DNA from 2 places in the Streptococcus sp. IsoGale022 genome. Region 1 is predicted to be linked to the other one. Evidence: predicted binding sites of a transcription regulator. Region 1 holds the regulator's gene; the other holds the start of a gene.

Evidence for each region. The regulator Rex, encoded in region 1, represses fermentation and respiration genes when NADH is low (regulators of the CRP and FNR family bind a similar motif). The targets are predictions, from matches to a motif close to TTGTGAANTANTTCACAA.
Region 2: RG608_RS08525 (iron-containing alcohol dehydrogenase) is a predicted target of Rex. The motif match lies at 2,078-2,095, and genes of this name have one in related genera.

Annotation. Positions count from the first base shown of each region.
Region 1 is NZ_JAKZJI010000001.1:3,618-12,109, forward strand. It holds gene gyrA (DNA gyrase subunit A) at 1-45, shown strand, start outside; gene RG608_RS00015 (class A sortase) at 60-815, shown strand; gene radC (DNA repair protein RadC) at 970-1,653, shown strand; gene RG608_RS00025 (gamma-glutamyl-gamma-aminobutyrate hydrolase family protein) at 1,722-2,414, opposite strand; gene RG608_RS00030 (redox-sensing transcriptional repressor Rex) at 2,439-3,086, opposite strand; gene RG608_RS00035 (DUF4649 family protein) at 3,207-3,428, opposite strand; gene RG608_RS00040 (DUF1831 domain-containing protein) at 3,550-3,897, opposite strand; gene RG608_RS00045 (cysteine desulfurase family protein) at 3,899-5,011, opposite strand; gene RG608_RS00050 (ribose-phosphate diphosphokinase) at 5,022-5,978, opposite strand; gene RG608_RS00055 (CYTH domain-containing protein) at 6,113-6,676, opposite strand; gene RG608_RS00060 (GTP pyrophosphokinase family protein) at 6,777-7,448, shown strand; gene RG608_RS00065 (NAD kinase) at 7,423-8,250, shown strand; gene RG608_RS00070 (RluA family pseudouridine synthase) at 8,247-8,492, shown strand, end outside.
Region 2 is NZ_JAKZJI010000015.1:53,891-62,382, reverse strand. It holds gene RG608_RS08530 (ATP-dependent Clp protease ATP-binding subunit) at 1-379, opposite strand, end outside; gene RG608_RS08525 (iron-containing alcohol dehydrogenase) at 858-2,009, opposite strand; partial or broken gene RG608_RS08520 (RbsD/FucU family protein) at 2,216-2,626, opposite strand; gene RG608_RS08515 (rhamnulokinase family protein) at 2,627-4,111, opposite strand; gene RG608_RS08510 (ABC transporter substrate-binding protein) at 4,154-5,236, opposite strand; gene RG608_RS08505 (ABC transporter permease) at 5,293-6,276, opposite strand; gene RG608_RS08500 (sugar ABC transporter ATP-binding protein) at 6,301-7,797, opposite strand; gene RG608_RS08495 (PTS lactose/cellobiose transporter subunit IIA) at 7,799-8,161, opposite strand; gene RG608_RS08490 (PTS sugar transporter subunit IIB) at 8,166-8,462, opposite strand.

The DNA of each region.
Region 1 (8,492 bases):
GCAGACGATAAAGAAGATGTAGCAGAGGAAGAAAACGAATCGTAAAAGAGGACCTCTATATGGCACAAGGAAAAAGAAGTCGAAAAAGAAAACAAAAAAGCAAAAGAAATATTTTTATCAATATTGTTGCGACATTATTAATTATTGTGGCTCTTGGCTTAATCTTTAATGCGCAAATCCGAAACATGATTATGGTTTGGCATACCAACCAATATCAGGTTAGCAAGGTTTCCAAAGACTCTATAAATAAAAATAAAAATGCTGAGACTAGCTTTGATTTTAATAAGGTAGAGTCGCTTTCTACAGAAGCGGTCATCAATGCTCAGTGGAAAGCGCAGCAACTGCCTGTTATCGGAGGCATCTCTATTCCAGAAGTATCCATGAACTTGCCGATCTTCAAAGGACTGGATAATGCTGGATTGTATTATGGTGCTGGTACGATGAAAGAGACCCAGCAGATGGGGCAGGGAAATTATGCCTTGGCTAGCCACCATGTCTTTGGCATCACAGGGGCTAGTAACATGCTCTTTTCCCCACTGGACCGTGCTAAGGCTGGTATGAAGATTTATATCACCGATAAAGAGCAAGTCTATACTTATGTAATCACCAGTGTTGAAACAGTAACTCCGGATCGAACGGATCTGATTGAGGATACAGAAGGTGTTACAGAGATTACTTTAGTTACTTGTGAGGATGCCGCGGCAACCAACCGGACTATTGTCAAGGGAACATTAGAAGGTTCTGTCGAGTATGATAAGGCTCCTAAGGAAGTTCTTGAATCTTTCAGTAAGTCTTATAACCAAATGCAGATTTAAAGACAAAAAACTAAAAAAATTTCACTCCAAAGGTTAGGAAGAACTCTAACTTTTGGAGTTTTTTTATCTAAATTTTGTTTTAGGCGAAAGATTTTTTATATCAATTCTTGCTGATTCTGACTCTTTTTCCGAATTATAAGATAAGGAGGTTTCTATGTATAGCATTTCATTTCAAGATGATATTAGCATGATGCCACGGGAGCGTTTGATGAGAGAAGGGGCTGAAAAACTCAGTAACCAGGAGCTCCTATCAATCTTTCTCAGGACAGGCAATAAAAAAGAAACTGTTTTTCAAGTTTCTCAAAGAATTTTATCATCTATTTCCAGTCTGAACGATCTTAAGTATTTAACTTTGCAGGAATTGCAGACTATTTCTGGAATCGGTCCGATTAAGGCTGTGGAGCTGCAGGCCATTATCGAATTAGGGCGTCGGATTAACCGAGCAGAGGTTCTTCAGAAAGAGCAGATTATGGGCAGTCAAAAATTAGCTCAGAAGATGCAGCAAGAGCTAGGAGACATGAGGCAGGAGTGCTTGGTTGCTATTTATCTTAATAGTCAAAATCAAATCTTGCACCAGCAGACTATTTTCATGGGGACTGTAAGCAGAAGTATTGCTGAGCCAAGAGAAATTCTCCACTATGCTCTCAAGCACCTAGCGACATCTATCATACTGGTACACAATCATCCATCAGGCTCAGTCGTTCCTAGCAGAAACGACGATGAGGTGACCCAGCATATGAAAGAAGCGTGTGAGATGATGGGCTTGGTTCTTTTAGATCATTTAATTGTGTCCAAGTCTAACTACTATAGCTACCGAGAAGAGGCAGATATGATATAATTTGATTTACGTGAATATAAAAAACTTCTATTCGTGTAGAACAGAAGTTTTTCTAGGAATAGAGGATTTTAAAGAATATTGACAACATAATCAAACAGAGCTAAGTCTCCTTCTCTGGAGCCAAACAAGAACTCTGGGTGCCATTGGACGCCAAGGAAAGGACTGCCGTCAGTAGAAGTGATGGCTTCAATAATTTTATCTCGCGGATCATAGGCGATGACTTCTAGGCCAGCAGCTAAATCCTTGATACTTTGGTGGTGGAAGGAGTTGATTTCAGATGCAGGGCCATAGATTTCATGCAGAATGGAGCCGTTCTTGGTCACCATGCTTTGAGTTGTGTACTCAGCAGAGCTATCTTGCCAATGATCTTCAATGTCTTGATGAAGAGTACCGCCTAGGGCGACATTATAAAGTTGAGTTCCGCGGCAGACGGTGAAGATTGGTTTATTTTGACGACGGGCTTCCTTGATTAAAGCTAATTCAAAAATGTCCCGTTTGAGTAGATAATCATCGCTGTCAATGACTTTTTCTTCTCCATAGAACTGGGGACATACATTCTGACCGCCTGTGATGATTAATTTATTGACAATGGAAACATACTGTTTAGCCATTTCTTCATCACCGATTGGCAAAATCATTGGAATTCCGCCAACTTCTTTAACTCCCTCAACGAATCCTGTCGCTGTATAGCTCATATGGATGAAGTGATCGTCTGGGATTTCTCTTTCATTTCCGGTTATTCCAATAATAGGTTTACTCATAGAGTGTTTAATACCTCTTTCAAATTAATAATCATTTTTTCTCATGAAGTAGAGCAGAGTCTGCAGTTCGCTAGTCAGGTCAACATACTGAACGACCACGTCCTTAGGCAGGGATAGGTTCACTGGTGAGAAGCAGAGAATACCCTTTACACCAGCCTGAACTAAGATAGATGCGACTTCTTGGGCTTTTATGCTAGGTACAGTTAGGATGGCAGTTTGCACATTTCCTGACTGTATTTTTTCTTTGGTTTGGGAAATTCCATAGATAGGAATCCCATCGTTGGTTGTGCTGCCAACTTCTGGATGGTCATCTGTGTCAAAAGCCATTACAACCTTCATTTTATTGCGCTCATGAAAACGATAGTGCAGTAGAGCCCGCCCCATATTACCAACACCAACAATCATGACATTGGTGATAGCATTGTCATTCAAGAGGTCAGCAAAAAAGTTCATTAATTTCTTGACATCATAACCAAATCCTCTGCGGCCAAGTTCACCGAAATAAGAAAAATCTCGTCTGACAGTAGCAGAGTCAATACCAATGGCTTCAGCGATTTGCTTGGAGTTGGCTTTCTCAATCTTCTCAGCATTAAACCGTTTAAAAATACGATAGTAGAGCGACAGTCTCTTAGCTGTTGCTCGAGGAATTGTAGTATTTTTTTCAGTTTTCACAAAATCACAACCTTTCTAATTCTATTTTATAGGAAGTTTGTGAAAAAATCAACTAATTAAGGATGTTTGATTTATAAAAAAGAAAATCAGTAATCGCTGGGAATGGTAGGGGTGAAAAACTTAGTCCTGATAGGGACGTAGGTCTAACTGGTACATTTGGCGGTACAAGTCCCCAATTAGCCCTGTAAAAGGCAGCTGGTGTCCCTTATAAGTAACAGTAAGCACCTTGAGCGAGTCAGGAACCGTGACGCAGCCAGAGAAGGCTAGAAGAAATTCGTCGAAGTCTTCATAGGTGAGTGTTCGTTTTACCTTATATGAGTCCAAATAGGTCAGTTCAACCATGGTTAATCCTTTCTTTTGGTTCGATTAGTCATTTGATATTTTCAAGCGTTCCAAGTAGAGGTCAAGCTCGTTTAAATTTTGAAGAGTCAAAACCAAAAAAGCAAAATTACGAGAATCTTGCTTATTGTGGTGTCTTTTCAAAAATATTTCTTTCAACCAAGCTATCCATCAAGAAATAAAATTTTTGTTGGATAATGTGATGATCTTCTGATTTGAAAATATTGACCAAGCGCAGGCCTGATTTGTCAGTGATGTTGATTTTGAAGCCATTCAAATCTTTATTGACGATGATTTTCAGCAGAAAGCCATTTCCGCTATTGGGTACAGATTCCAGCAGACGAGAGAGTTCATAGTTGCCAACCTTGCTTTCAGCGAATGTATTGTCGCGCAAGGTGAATTTCTTGACATTTGGGTGAAGTGAATAGGTATATTCACAGTTTGCTAAGCTAACAGATGTTTGAAAGGCCATCTTATCCTCCTAAAATTTCTTTTAATTTCTTTGTAAATGATTGAATCTCTTGCAAAGTCGTTTGGTCCGAAGTGCTGATCCGAATGGACTCATACAAGCGATTGGAATCCCTGCCATACATAGCCTGCAAGACATGACTGGGTTGTATAGCTCCGGCTGTGCAGGCTGAGCCTGTTGAAATGGAAAAGCCATTTAAATCCATTTGAAGCAGAAGCAGGTCATTTTTTTGATTGGGAAATCCCAAATTGATGACATATGGCAAGCTTGGTTGACTTTCATTTAAGTAAAAGTCAATGTCCGATAAGTCAGCAAGTAAGTTGTCTTTTAAGTCTTGTGCACGCTCTAGATTTTCTTTTAGATGTTCCATGCTTTCTGACAGAGCCGCCGCCATGGCTGTGATAGAGATTAGATTTTCAGTTCCGGCCCGGTGTTTTTCTTCCTGATCACCACCGTGCATGAAATTGTCAAAATCCATCTTCTTGGCATAAAGGAAGCCAACGCCTTTGGGACCGTGAAACTTATGAGCTGAAGCAGATAGAAAGTCAATCCCTAGCTCGTCAGGGGAGATGGGAAATTTACCAATTGCTTGGACAGCATCAACGTGAAAAGCAGCAGGATGTTCTTGCAGTAATTTACCAATTTCCTTAATGGGAAGGATAGCACCAGTTTCGTTATTAACTGCCATGACAGATACAAGAATAGTGTCAGGTCTAAGTGCCTTCTTAATATCCTCCGCTCGAATCTGACCATCCACTGGCTGAACAAAAGTAGCTTCGAAGTCGAATTTGTCTACTAAGTACTCTACCACTTCTAAGACAGCATGGTGCTCAATAGCGGTGGTGACAATATGCTTCCCTCGGTTCTGGTGACGAAGGGCATAGCCTTTGATAGCAGTATTATTGCTTTCAGTGCCGCCTGAAGTAAAAAGAATCTTATTGCTTTGAGTATGCAGGGCATGAGCAATATCCTCACGCGCTTGTCTGAGCAGTTTACTAGCTTCTCGGCCATGGCTGTGCGTACTGGAAGGATTTCCAAAGACGGTCATAGTCTTGGTCATTGCTTGGATTGCAGCGGACGACAAAGCAGTTGTAGCAGCATTATCTAAATAAATCACTCCGGTTACCTTATTTCTTTTGATAGGCAAAGAGCGGGCTGACTGGTCTTCTTTCTTGGATGCGGACAATGGCATCACCAATCAGTTCACTTGCTGTAATGTAGTGGAGATTCTTAGGTGTTTTTTCTTTGGTATCAACAGAGTCGGTCACAAGAATTTCCCGGATAGGAGAATTATCCAGTAATTCTGCAGCTTTATCTGCAAAGAGTCCATGACTGGATACGGCATAAATTTCGACTGCGCCTTCGCGGCTGACAATTTTAGCTGCTTCAGAGAAAGTCCGGCCGGTATTTAAAATATCGTCAATCAGAATAGCTTTCTTGCCTTCGACATCTCCGATGATATAGCCCTCAGAGCGACCTGCCTCGTCTTCGCCATAATCAATGATAGCGATAGGGGCATCCAGATATTCAGCCAGATTTCGAGCGCGTTTAACACCAGAGTTTTTAGGGCTGACGACAACGACATCATCTCCCGTTAACCCCATATTACAATAATGTTTGGCAAAGAGTGGGATAGTGAAGAGGTTATCAACTGGGATATCAAAGAAACCTTGGACCTGCACGGCATGAAGATCCAGAGAAATCACACGATCTACTCCAGCTCCGACAAGCATGTTGGCAACCAGTTTAGCTGTGATTGGCTCGCGAGGAGCAGCAGTCCGATCCTGACGGGCATAACCAAAATAAGGCATGACAACATTAATCGTATTGGCACTGGCACGCTTGCAGGCATCAACCATAATCAAGAGTTCCATCAAGTGATTATTGACAGGGAAGCTAGTAGACTGAATGATGTAAATATCATAGCCACGGACACTTTCTTCGATGTTAATTTGAATCTCGCCGTCCGAGAATTGGCGGGAGGAAAGTTTTCCCAAAGGAACCCCAGCAGCCTCAGCGATTTTTTCAGCTATGGAATGATTGGAGTTGAGGGAAAAAAGCTTCATATTTTTTTTATCTGACATGAGTTGGACCGTCCTCTTTTTGTCTCTTTTTATATTTAATGCTCTATGAAATTTATTTTTCAATAGGCTTTAAATTGCTACCTTTTATTTTACCAAAAAAAATAGATTATTTCAGCTATTTTGTGGTCTTGGATTTACAAGTTTTCAGAAAATCTTGCTATTTTGCTCTTGCCAGGCTTGTAGTCGATTTTGTGCTGCTTTAGGAAGTCAAGGAAATTTTCCTTTCCTTTTTCGAAATCTTCAACTTCGACTTCAAGTTCGAAGTCTGTTTTGCCATAATAGTGGCTCTCATCCAGAGCCAGCAGACCAATTTCGTCTTCCTTTTCATAGCGAATAGTCTCTAGAGAACCTAAAATTTTTAAGTCTTGAATGGGAAGTCCTTTTTGAATCAGTGTATCTAAAATCTCACCAGCAGGAAAGATATTGTTCTGTAAAATATTTTTGGTTTCTTCTGGTGTCAAGTTCTGATTGAGTTCCAAGGCTCCGACTTCTTGAGGAATCTTGAGCGTCAGCTCAGCTTCGCGATACTTAAAAGTTCGTACTCGAAAAGCCATGTGAGCGTGACGAATACTTTGCTGGTCTGACTCGATATAATAGTTGGTCTGGCTAACGGGAGTGATGTCAGCAAACAACTGGAGCAAACGGTCGTGCTCTCCTTTGGTCAGCATGGTTTTGAATTCAATTTCTAAGTGATTCATTTTCATATCCTTTTCTTTGCTTTTGTTTGAAAGCGATTTATGTTATAATAACAGTTGTGTTTATTTTATACAAAAAATAATGATATGACAAGGTAAGTGTATGACAATAGAATGGGAAGAGTTTCTAGACCCCTATATTCAAGCGGTTGGAGAGCTGAAAATTAAGTTGCGTGGAGTGCGAAAGCAATACCGCAAGCAGCAGCGTCATTCCCCGATTGAGTTTGTGACCGGACGAGTCAAGCCGATTGAGAGCATTAAAGAAAAGATGATTCTGCGAGGCATTCGCGAGGAAAATATCGAGCAGGAGATGCAGGATATCGCTGGCTTACGGGTCATGGTCCAGTTTGTCGATGATGTGGATGAGGTTTTAGAAGTCCTGCGAAACCGGACCGATATGCGTATCGTCCAGGAGCGAGATTACATCAAAAACAAAAAAGCCAGTGGCTATCGGAGCTACCATGTGATTATAGAGTATCCAGTTGATACGATTAATGGTCATAGGCTTATTCTGGCTGAAATTCAGATTCGCACCCTTTCGATGAATTTTTGGGCAACGATTGAGCATTCTTTGAATTACAAGTATAAAGGAGAATTTCCCGAGGAAATCAAATGTCGCTTGGAAACCACAGCTAATCTTGCTTATCAGCTGGATGAGGAGATGGGTGCTATCCGTGACGCTATCCAGGAGGCTCAGGCCCTCTTTGACCCTCTTCACCGCAAGTTAAATGACGGTGTGGGAAATAGTGATGATACAGATGAAGAATACAGATAAAAAAATAGCGATTATCCGCAATCGGAAAAGACAGAGTGAACAAGTTTATCAGGATTTGAAGCAGAAGCTGAAACAGAACGGCTTTATTTTAACTCCTAAGAATCCCGACATCGTGATTTCGGTGGGTGGTGACGGCATGTTGCTATCGGCTTTTCATATGTATGAAGAACAGCTGGACCGGGTTCGCTTTGTTGGTGTGCATACAGGCCATCTCGGATTCTATACGGACTACCGTGATTTTGAACTAGATAAGCTGGTAGAAAATCTCAAATTAGACTCCGGTGCTCAAGTTTCTTATCCGATTTTAAATGTCAAAATCACTTTTGAAAATGATGATACACGCATCATTCGTGCTTTGAACGAAGCAACAATCAAGCGCTCGGATCGAACCATGGTAGCCGATGTCATTATCAATCGGGTTCATTTCGAGCGTTTCCGAGGAGATGGAATTTCCGTTTCTACTCCGACGGGAAGTACAGCCTATAATAAATCTCTGGGTGGAGCGGTATTGCATCCGACCATTGAAGCCTTGCAAGTAACAGAAATTGCCAGTCTCAACAATCGGGTTTATCGGACGTTGGGCTCGTCGGTCATTGTTCCCAAAAAGGATAAGATTGAGTTAGTGCCGACCCGCAGTGACTATCACACTATCGCGGTTGATAATCAGACTTTCTCTTTCAAAAATATTGTCCGCATTGAGTATCAGATTGACAATCATAAGATACATTTTGTGGCTTCGCCAAGTCATACCAGCTTTTGGAATCGTGTCAGAGACTCCTTTATTGGAGAGTGCAAGGAATGAGGTTTGAGTTTATTGCCGATGAGCATGTCAAGGTGAAGACCTTTTTAAAACGGCACGAAATTTCCAAAGGCCTCTTGGCTAAGATAAAATTTTCCGGAGGGAACATTCTCGTCAACCATCAGCCTCAGAACGCTGTTTATCTCTTGGATATTGGCGATAGGGTAACGATTGATATCCCGTCTGAAAAGGGATTTGAAAGTCTGAAGGCTGTTGATAAGGACTTGTCTGTCATCTATGAAGAT
Region 2 (8,492 bases), on a different contig from region 1:
TACCAACTCCAGCATCTCCGACCAGAACCGGATTATTCTTAGTCCGGCGGGAAAGGATTTCAGCAGTTTCTTGGATTTCCTTATTGCGCCCAATGACTGGATCTAACTTACCATCACGAGCTTCCTGAGTCAGATTGCGACCTAGCTTAGCCAGGATACCATCCTGCTTAGGTCCTTGAGCAGCAGTCTGGCTAGTCTGCTCCCCTGCTCCTTGACCGGGGAGCTTGCCAGTAGCCCGGTACTGAGCAAACTCTTCCGGTGTGACCTCTCTACCATTAATCAAGTAGCGCCGGTGTTCGCTGTTGTAGCCGCCCATGCGTCCCATGAGTTGGTTGAAAAGGTCGTCCATATTGTTAAAATTGTTGTAGTTGTTGTTCATAGCATTGCCTCACTTTTCTTCATTTTTCGCTTTACATAATTTTTATTTTTGCCAAAATTTCAGATAAGAAATCTTTTCCTTATCTACTATAAATATTCATTTGGGAGATCTTCTCCAATCTATTATTTTACATAACTTATTCGATTTCCAAAAATCAAGACTGAGTCAGTCTCTACTTTTATGAGTGAATCAAATCTCTTTCAGACGAAGATAATTTTACATAATTTCCAATCCTCCCAAAAATAATTGCCTTCCGGCTGTATTCATACCTTCTGATTAAATTTACGTAAACTTTTTTGTTTACAGTTGTAATTTTATCATGATAGAATTTATTTGTCAATAGATTTTACATAATTTTTTAAAATAAATTTACAGTTGTAATCAAAATTTTCGTTTAGATCCTTTTCATTCCTATAAAAAAGCCCTGCAAGCTAGAGTCATGCAGAGCCTTGTTTGTTTCAGCAGAATTTTTTCGTTCTTAGAAGAGTTCTCTATATAAAGCAATCGTTTCTTCTAGAGTCGGCATGAAGGGATTACCTGGCGCACAAGCATCAATCAAAGCGTTTTTAGATAGGTAGTCAAAGTCAAAGTCTTTTTCTTCGATACCAAGTTCAGTGAGTTTCTTCGGAATGCCAACCGTTTCAGACAATTTTTCGATTTCAGAAATAGCATAAGCTGCACATTCTTCATCAGTCTTGCCTTCGATTTGCAGACCAAGAGCTTTGGCAACATTGCGGAAAGCTTCTGGTACCCGTTTAGCATTTTCACGCTCTACAACTGGCAGGAGCATGGCACAGCAGACACCGTGCGGCAGATTGTAAACTGCCCCAAGCTGGTGAGCCATAGAGTGAACATAACCTAGTCCAGCATTGTTAAAGGACATACCACCAAGGAAGATGGCATTCACCATGCCTTCACGCGCTTCAATATCATGGCCATTGGCAACCGCACGAGGAAGGTATTCCTTGATAAGTTCAATAGCTCCGATAGATAATTTCTTGGTTACACCGTAGGCTCCTGGTGTGACGAGAGCTTCGACTGCGTGAGTCAAAGCATCCATACCTGTGGCTGCTGTGAGGGCAGCTGGTTTAGATACCATGAGTTCAGGGTCATTGACTGAGATCAGGGCCAAGCTATTCTTGTCCACCATAACCATCTTAACCTTGCGTTCCTCATCTGTAATGACATAGTTAATGGTAATTTCAGCTGAAGTTCCTGCTGTAGTATTGATTGCCACTACCGGCAGACCTTTCTTAGCAGACTTGTGCAAGCCTTCGTAGTCTTGTGGTTTACCACCATTTGTCGCAATAACTGAAATACAGCTAGCCGCATCCTGAGGTGAACCTCCGCCGACACTGATGATGAAGTCACAGTTGTGTTCCTTGAGAGCAGCTACACCATCCATGACGTTCTTACAAGTCGGGTTTGGCTCAACATCGCTGAAGACCACATACTGGATGCCTTCCGCATCTAGTGGTGCTAGGATTTGCGGCAGGATATCACTGCCTTCGATAAACTTATCCGTCACTAGCAAGGCCTTGCTATAACCCAGCTCCTTAACATAAGGGCCAACTTCCTTGACAACACCTTTGCCAATAAGATTGACAGCGGGTACGTAAAATGTAGACATATAATTTCTCCTTTTGAATTATATTGTTAATATAATAATACTGCAAAATTTTGCTTTTTGCAAGATTTTTGTGATTTTTTTAACAAGTCGATTGATAAAAAAAGCAAAGAAATTCCCAGATAAGGATGAGGAACAAGGGCATTCCTTTCCAGAAGCAACCTTGTCCACCTCTTACCTGTTTTTTTCATTAGCTGGCAATGACACCTTTTTTTCAAAATGATGTTGCCGTACAGAGCTCCCTCGCCCGTTTGGATGACCAAATAAGCTTTTTCCGCCTGCTCATAGAAAGCAAAGCGTTCAAATTCTTTAATGGCTGTACCTGGATAGTTCTTTTCTAATAAAGCCTTGTAGTCATCCCAGATGACTGGTACGGTCGGATCTCCCGGCACTACCTGCATAAGACCTGCTTGGTAGTCGCTATAGGTATCCAAGGGCAGCACAGTCAAGATAGCATCTAGCAGCGCTGGAACTCCGTGACCGTCACAGCGAACAACCCGCTGACCAATCCTATGGGCAGGGAAGTTTGCATCGGCAATGACCACTTCATCTCCGTGCCCCATCTCCATCAGATACTTGACCAATTCTGGACTTAAAATAGTTGGAATATGCTTTAACATCTAACTTCCTACTTTCATACTTGCTTGAAATTCTTGATAGGACTGAGCCAAATCTGAGCCTTCTTGAGCTTGGTATTGCTTGGTCTTTTCTGAATCCTTGATGAGCTTTTGGGCAGTCTGCCGATCTTGAATCTCACCCAAGGTCAAAAGCTGTGCCAAAATATTTCCCAAAGCGCTGGCTTCAATCGGCCCTGTTAGGACTGACTTCTGGCTTACATCAGCTGTCAGCTGGCAGAGTAGTTCGTTTTGGATACCGCCGCCGACCATGTGAATCTGCTCGATTTTTTGACCGGTCAGGCTCTCAATTTGCTCCACGGTTTGACGGTAGGCAAAAGCGAGACTTTCCAAGACCACTCGGACAACCTCTCCTTTGCTTTGCGGGACAGGCTGGTTGGTCATATGGCAACGCTCCTTGACCTTAGCCTCCATGTCTCCCGGAGCTGCAAAAATAGCATCATTGGGGTTAATCCAAGAGCGATTATTCGTGACGTCTCTTGCTAGTTTCACCATTTCAGCAAAGCTGATGTCCTCTCCTTGCAAGCGCCAGTCCCGCTGCAGTTCTTGGATAATCCAGAGACCTGTCGTATTCTTCAAAATCCGATAGCGTCCGTCAAAGCAGCCTTCATTGGTCAGATTGGCCTCTAAAGCTTCCTGGCTGGTCACAGGGTTCTGAGATTCTAGACCGACCAGAGACCAAGTACCGCAAGAGATAAAGGCTGTTGGCTGCTCACTCGCATAAGGAATAGCCAGAACAGCTGCCGCTGTATCATGACCAGCCCCAGCAATGACATCAAAAGGCTCAATTTTCAGCTCTTGTGTGATCCGTGGCGACAGGCTTCTCAGGACTTTTCCTCCCTGTATCACCTCACCAAACCACTTTTTAGGAATCCCTAGCGTCTCAAAAACGCTGTCAGACCATGTCTGAGAATTGATATTGAGCAAACCGCTGCTACTGGCAATGGTATACTCGCTGGATAAAACACCTGACAAAAGATAGTTAATCAAATCCGGCATAAAGAGCACACGCTCTGCAACTCTTGCCAAATGGGGCTTTTCCTGCAAATCAGCGAATAGTTGCAGAACAGTATTAATGCAGGCAGGCTGTACGCCTGTCTCCTCAAAAAGCGCCTTTTTGCTGATTTTCTTATAAAAAGTTTCTTCGTATTGGCCCATACGATTGTCACGATAACAATGCGGCTGGTAGAGCAGATCTCCGTTTTGGTCTAGGTAGGCATAGTCCACACCCCATGTATCAACGGATATGGATCGAATAGGAATCCCATCTGCTGAAGCTTTCTTGATCCCAATCTTGATTTCTCCAAACAGATGCAGGATATTCCAATAAAGACCGTCATTCACGTTCATCGGCTCGTTTTTGAACCGATGAACTTCTGATAGCTGGATACTATGGCCATTGTAAATTGCTTGCATGACACGACCTGAACTAGCACCTAGGTCAATGGCCAGTAATTTCATCAATGTCATTCTCATCTCCTCCAATACACCAATCTTTACAAACGATTTTGATTATTGGTAAAGCAATGGTTTGATTTCATCAGAGTCGATGTTCTTGGCATCATACCATTTTGATCCAGTGTCTACATCTTTGACTTCTTTTCCTTGAGCCGCTTCAATAGCTAATTTTACAGATTGATAGCCGATTTGAATTGGGTCTTGCGTAACAGAGCCTACAAAGAGACCATTGCGAATGGCATCTTGCTGCAAGGCACCTGAGTCAAAACCGACAGCCAAAATCTTGTCTGCACCGAGCTTGGATTCCTTGAAACTGCCATTTGCGTTGATAATAGCTTTAGCTGCAAATTCATTTGAACCGTAAATAGCGACTGTATCTGATTTTTCGAGCACAGTGGATGCTTCTGTCTTACCAGCTGCATCGTCTACTTGTGCTGGTACACGAACTTCAATGATAGCTTTGGCATCTGATTCAGAGACATTGTTTTTGAATTTATCGTGACCAACAACAGCCGTTTTGATGCCTTTCTTTTCTAGCAACTCAACCATCTTATCAATGAAACCGGAAGTCCGTTGTGTGATAGAAAGTGAATTTGCTTCTTGGGAAACCACCCCGATACGAACCGGTTTGTCGCCCAATTTCTTTTCTAACAATGGGAACAAGTGTTCTGCTGCATTGGCACCAGCAGCATGGTTATCTGTAGAGGCGGTTGCTTTGATTGCTCCGTCTGGTGCACCTGGAACTCCTGAGTCAAAACCAATCAAAGGAATGTTCTTGGCCTGGGCTTGTTTGATGGCATCTAGCTCTGATTCGGTATCAAGCGCTGCTAGGGCAATCGCATCTGGATTTTTGTTAATGGCATTGTTCAACTGTTCCAATTGTTCTGCGATAGCGGTTTCATTTTGAGGGCCGACAAAAGTAATCTTGGCTCCAAATTCATCTGCTGCTTGTTCAGCACCTTTATTTACGGCTTTCCAGAAATCGTGTTGGAATCCTTTGGCAATTACTTCTACACGATAGTCCCCACCCTTGCTGTTTGTAGCTTTATTACTGTCTTTCTTAGAAGAACAAGCAACTAGTCCAATTGCAGCAGCAGCAAGAAGTGCCGCAGTAGCAAATTTAAATGATTTTCTCATGGTAAAAACTCCTATTATATCTTATAAATTCATGAATATGATAGCGAGGGCTGTACTTATTTCTTCTTATTCTTGCGAATGAAAATATCAAAATAAACAGCGACGATAACAACGAAACCAGTAATAAAGAGTTGATAGTGGGGCTGTAGGTCGATATAAGGCAAACCAATTTTCAGGACTGACATGATGAAGACCCCGATAATGGTACCAATAACAGATCCGACACCGCCAGCTAGAGAAGTTCCCCCTACTACGACACCGGCAATCGCATCCAGCTCCATACCATTACCAGTACCTGGCAGAATCGTAGAGTAGGTGGCCGCATAAGCAACGGCAGCAAGCCCTGCTGACAGACCGCCTATGACATAGGCCATGCCTTCCCATTTGACAACATTGACCCCAGACAGACGAGTAGCTTCTTTATTGGAGCCAATAGCGAAGATATAGCGGCCAATTTTTGTCTTGTTCAATACTACCGCAGCAAGGACAGCCACAAGCACCAGCACGATTAAGCCTGTCGGGAAATTACCCTGGGTTCGGAATAAATCTTTGTACCAACCTTCACCTGTTCCACGAAGAGGGAAGGTTACACTTTGGACATTTGAGACAATGGAACTCAGACCTCGGGAAATCATCATCGTACCCAGCGTCGCGATAAAAGGCGGCAAACCGAATTTTGCGACCATGATTCCATTGAGCAGACCGAATAATCCTCCAATGACTAGAATGGCCAGCAAAGACAGCCAGAGCGGCCAGCCCATCTTGGTATGAAGGACGCCCCCGATAATAGCCGAGCACATCATCACCGTACCAATAGAGAGGTCAATACCACCTGTAATGATGACAAATGTGACCCCAATGGCAAGGAAACCAATATAATATGACGCATCTAAGATACTGACTACTGTATCAAACGAACGAAATGATTCGCTGGAGATGGCAAAGAAGGCAAAGATTACCACCAAGGCAATCAAGGCAATCAGCTTTTGTAAACCAACTGTTTTTTCTAATTTCATCCATAAGGATTGTTTCTCTTCCATACGTAAACACCTCTGTTTTCACTTTTAACGGTCAGTCGCTAGCGCCAAGATTCTCTCTTGTGTTGCTTGGCTAATATCCAGCTCACCCGTTTTTCTACCTTCACACATGACTACGATTCGATCGCTCATCCGTAAGATTTCTGTCAGTTCTGACGAAATCATAATAATGGATTTGCCTTGAGCAACCAGATCATTCATCAGTGTGTATATTTCACTTTTGGCACCGACATCAATCCCTCGTGTCGGCTCATCAAAGATTAAAATATCACTATTTTGTTCCAGCCATTTGGCGATGACCACTTTCTGCTGGTTGCCTCCCGAAAGATTGCGAACCAGCTGTTTGGATGACGGTGTCTTGGTATGTAAAGATTGAACAAACTGATCACTCGCCTTGACAATAGCACCATCATCAATCAATCCAGCCTTGATATACTTATCAAGATTGGTTATGACCGTATTGTTGGCAATGGTCATGTCCACGATACAGCCAAAGCGCTTGCGGTCTTCAGATAAGTAACCAATTCCTTCCCGAATGGCATCCTGGGGAGAATTGATGCTTACTTCTTTCCCATTTATAATAATGGAACCGTTTTCTTTTTTGTCTGCACCAAACAGCAAACGGGCAACTTCTGTCCGACCGGCTCCCATCAATCCTGAAAAGCCTAGAATTTCACCCTTATGGAGTTTGAAACTCACATCTTTAACGGCCGTTCCTGCACAGAGGTTTTTCACCTCCAGCACCACAGGGGCATCTTCTGCTACTGTTGATGCAGCCTTGGGATCTTCATAAATCGTCCGTCCAACCATCATCGAGATGATTTCATCCTTGGTGGTGTCTTTGGTATTGACCGTGCCTACATACTCGCCGTCCCGCATAACAGTCACGCGGTCTGTGATGCGGGCAATCTCATCCATCCGGTGAGAAATGTAGATAATACCGACACCTTTTGCACGCAGGTCGTCAATGATGACAAAGAGCTCATTGATTTCCGATTCAGTCAGAGCTGCTGTCGGTTCGTCAAAGACTATCACTTTGGCATCCATTGAGAGGGCCTTTGCGATTTCGACCATTTGTTGTTTCCCAACCGTCAGATTTCCTACTTTTTCAGTTGGGTTAATGTCTAGTTTTAAGAGACTAAAGAGTTCTTTTGCTTTCTTAATACTGGATGCATCGTTAATAAAGAAGCTGCCTTGAACTTCTTCCCGTCCAATAAAGATATTTTGAGCCACTGTTAGATGGTTCATCATATTCAATTCTTGGTGAACGATAACGATCCCTGCATCCATTGCTTCCTTGGGCTTGGAATAGACCACTTCTTCTTGATTGTAATGAATAGTACCCTCATTTGCTCCATAGATACCAGTCAAGACCTTCATCAAAGTGGATTTACCAGCCCCATTTTCACCCATTAGAGCATGCACTTCACCAGCCCGCAAGTCAAAATTGACCCCTTTTAAGGCTCGGACTGGACCGAAGCTTTTAACAATGCCCTTCATTTCTAATATGACAGGATGATCCATGCTACTCACCTACCTGTTCCAGTTTTGCAATTCTTGCTTTTAAATCTTCGATTTCTTCTATTTGATTGAGAAATACGGCGGCTAATTCGAGTAATAAATGGCTATTCATAAAATGGTCCTGAGCATGGACCGCTAGCAGACTTGGAGGATTGGCTTGACCACTCAGTTCAGACTGGATAAGGCTGGTCTGTAAGTTGTGAGCCTCCACGCTGAGTTTTCTCGCTTGTTCCAACTCAGCATTTGCTTCTTCCTTCTGACCTGACTGAGCCAACTCCAAACTCTGCATGACTTGCGCAGTCACTTTACTACTCTTGATAATCAGTCGCATCAGTTCTTGGCTTGAGCCTTTGTCTTGTCCTACCATAAGCCTAGTCCATCAATACTTCAGCCTGACGAAGCACTTCTTCGCCTCTCATCAACTCGAAATCTTCATCACTAATGACTGCGACTGGGACCTGCAGACTTGCTTTAGCCTTTTCTTCTAGATAGGCTAATTGCGGACTGAGCAATAAGACATCGATATTCTTCAAGTTATTCATACCCGTAATCCCAATGGAATAAAAGGAATAATCCAATTGGTCACGATGAATAACTTCATTGATTCGCTCTACCAACATACTGGTTGTTAAGCCGCCCACACAGGCTAGAATAATTGTCTTGGTCATCTAAGCTACTCTCTTTCTATCGGGCAGGCT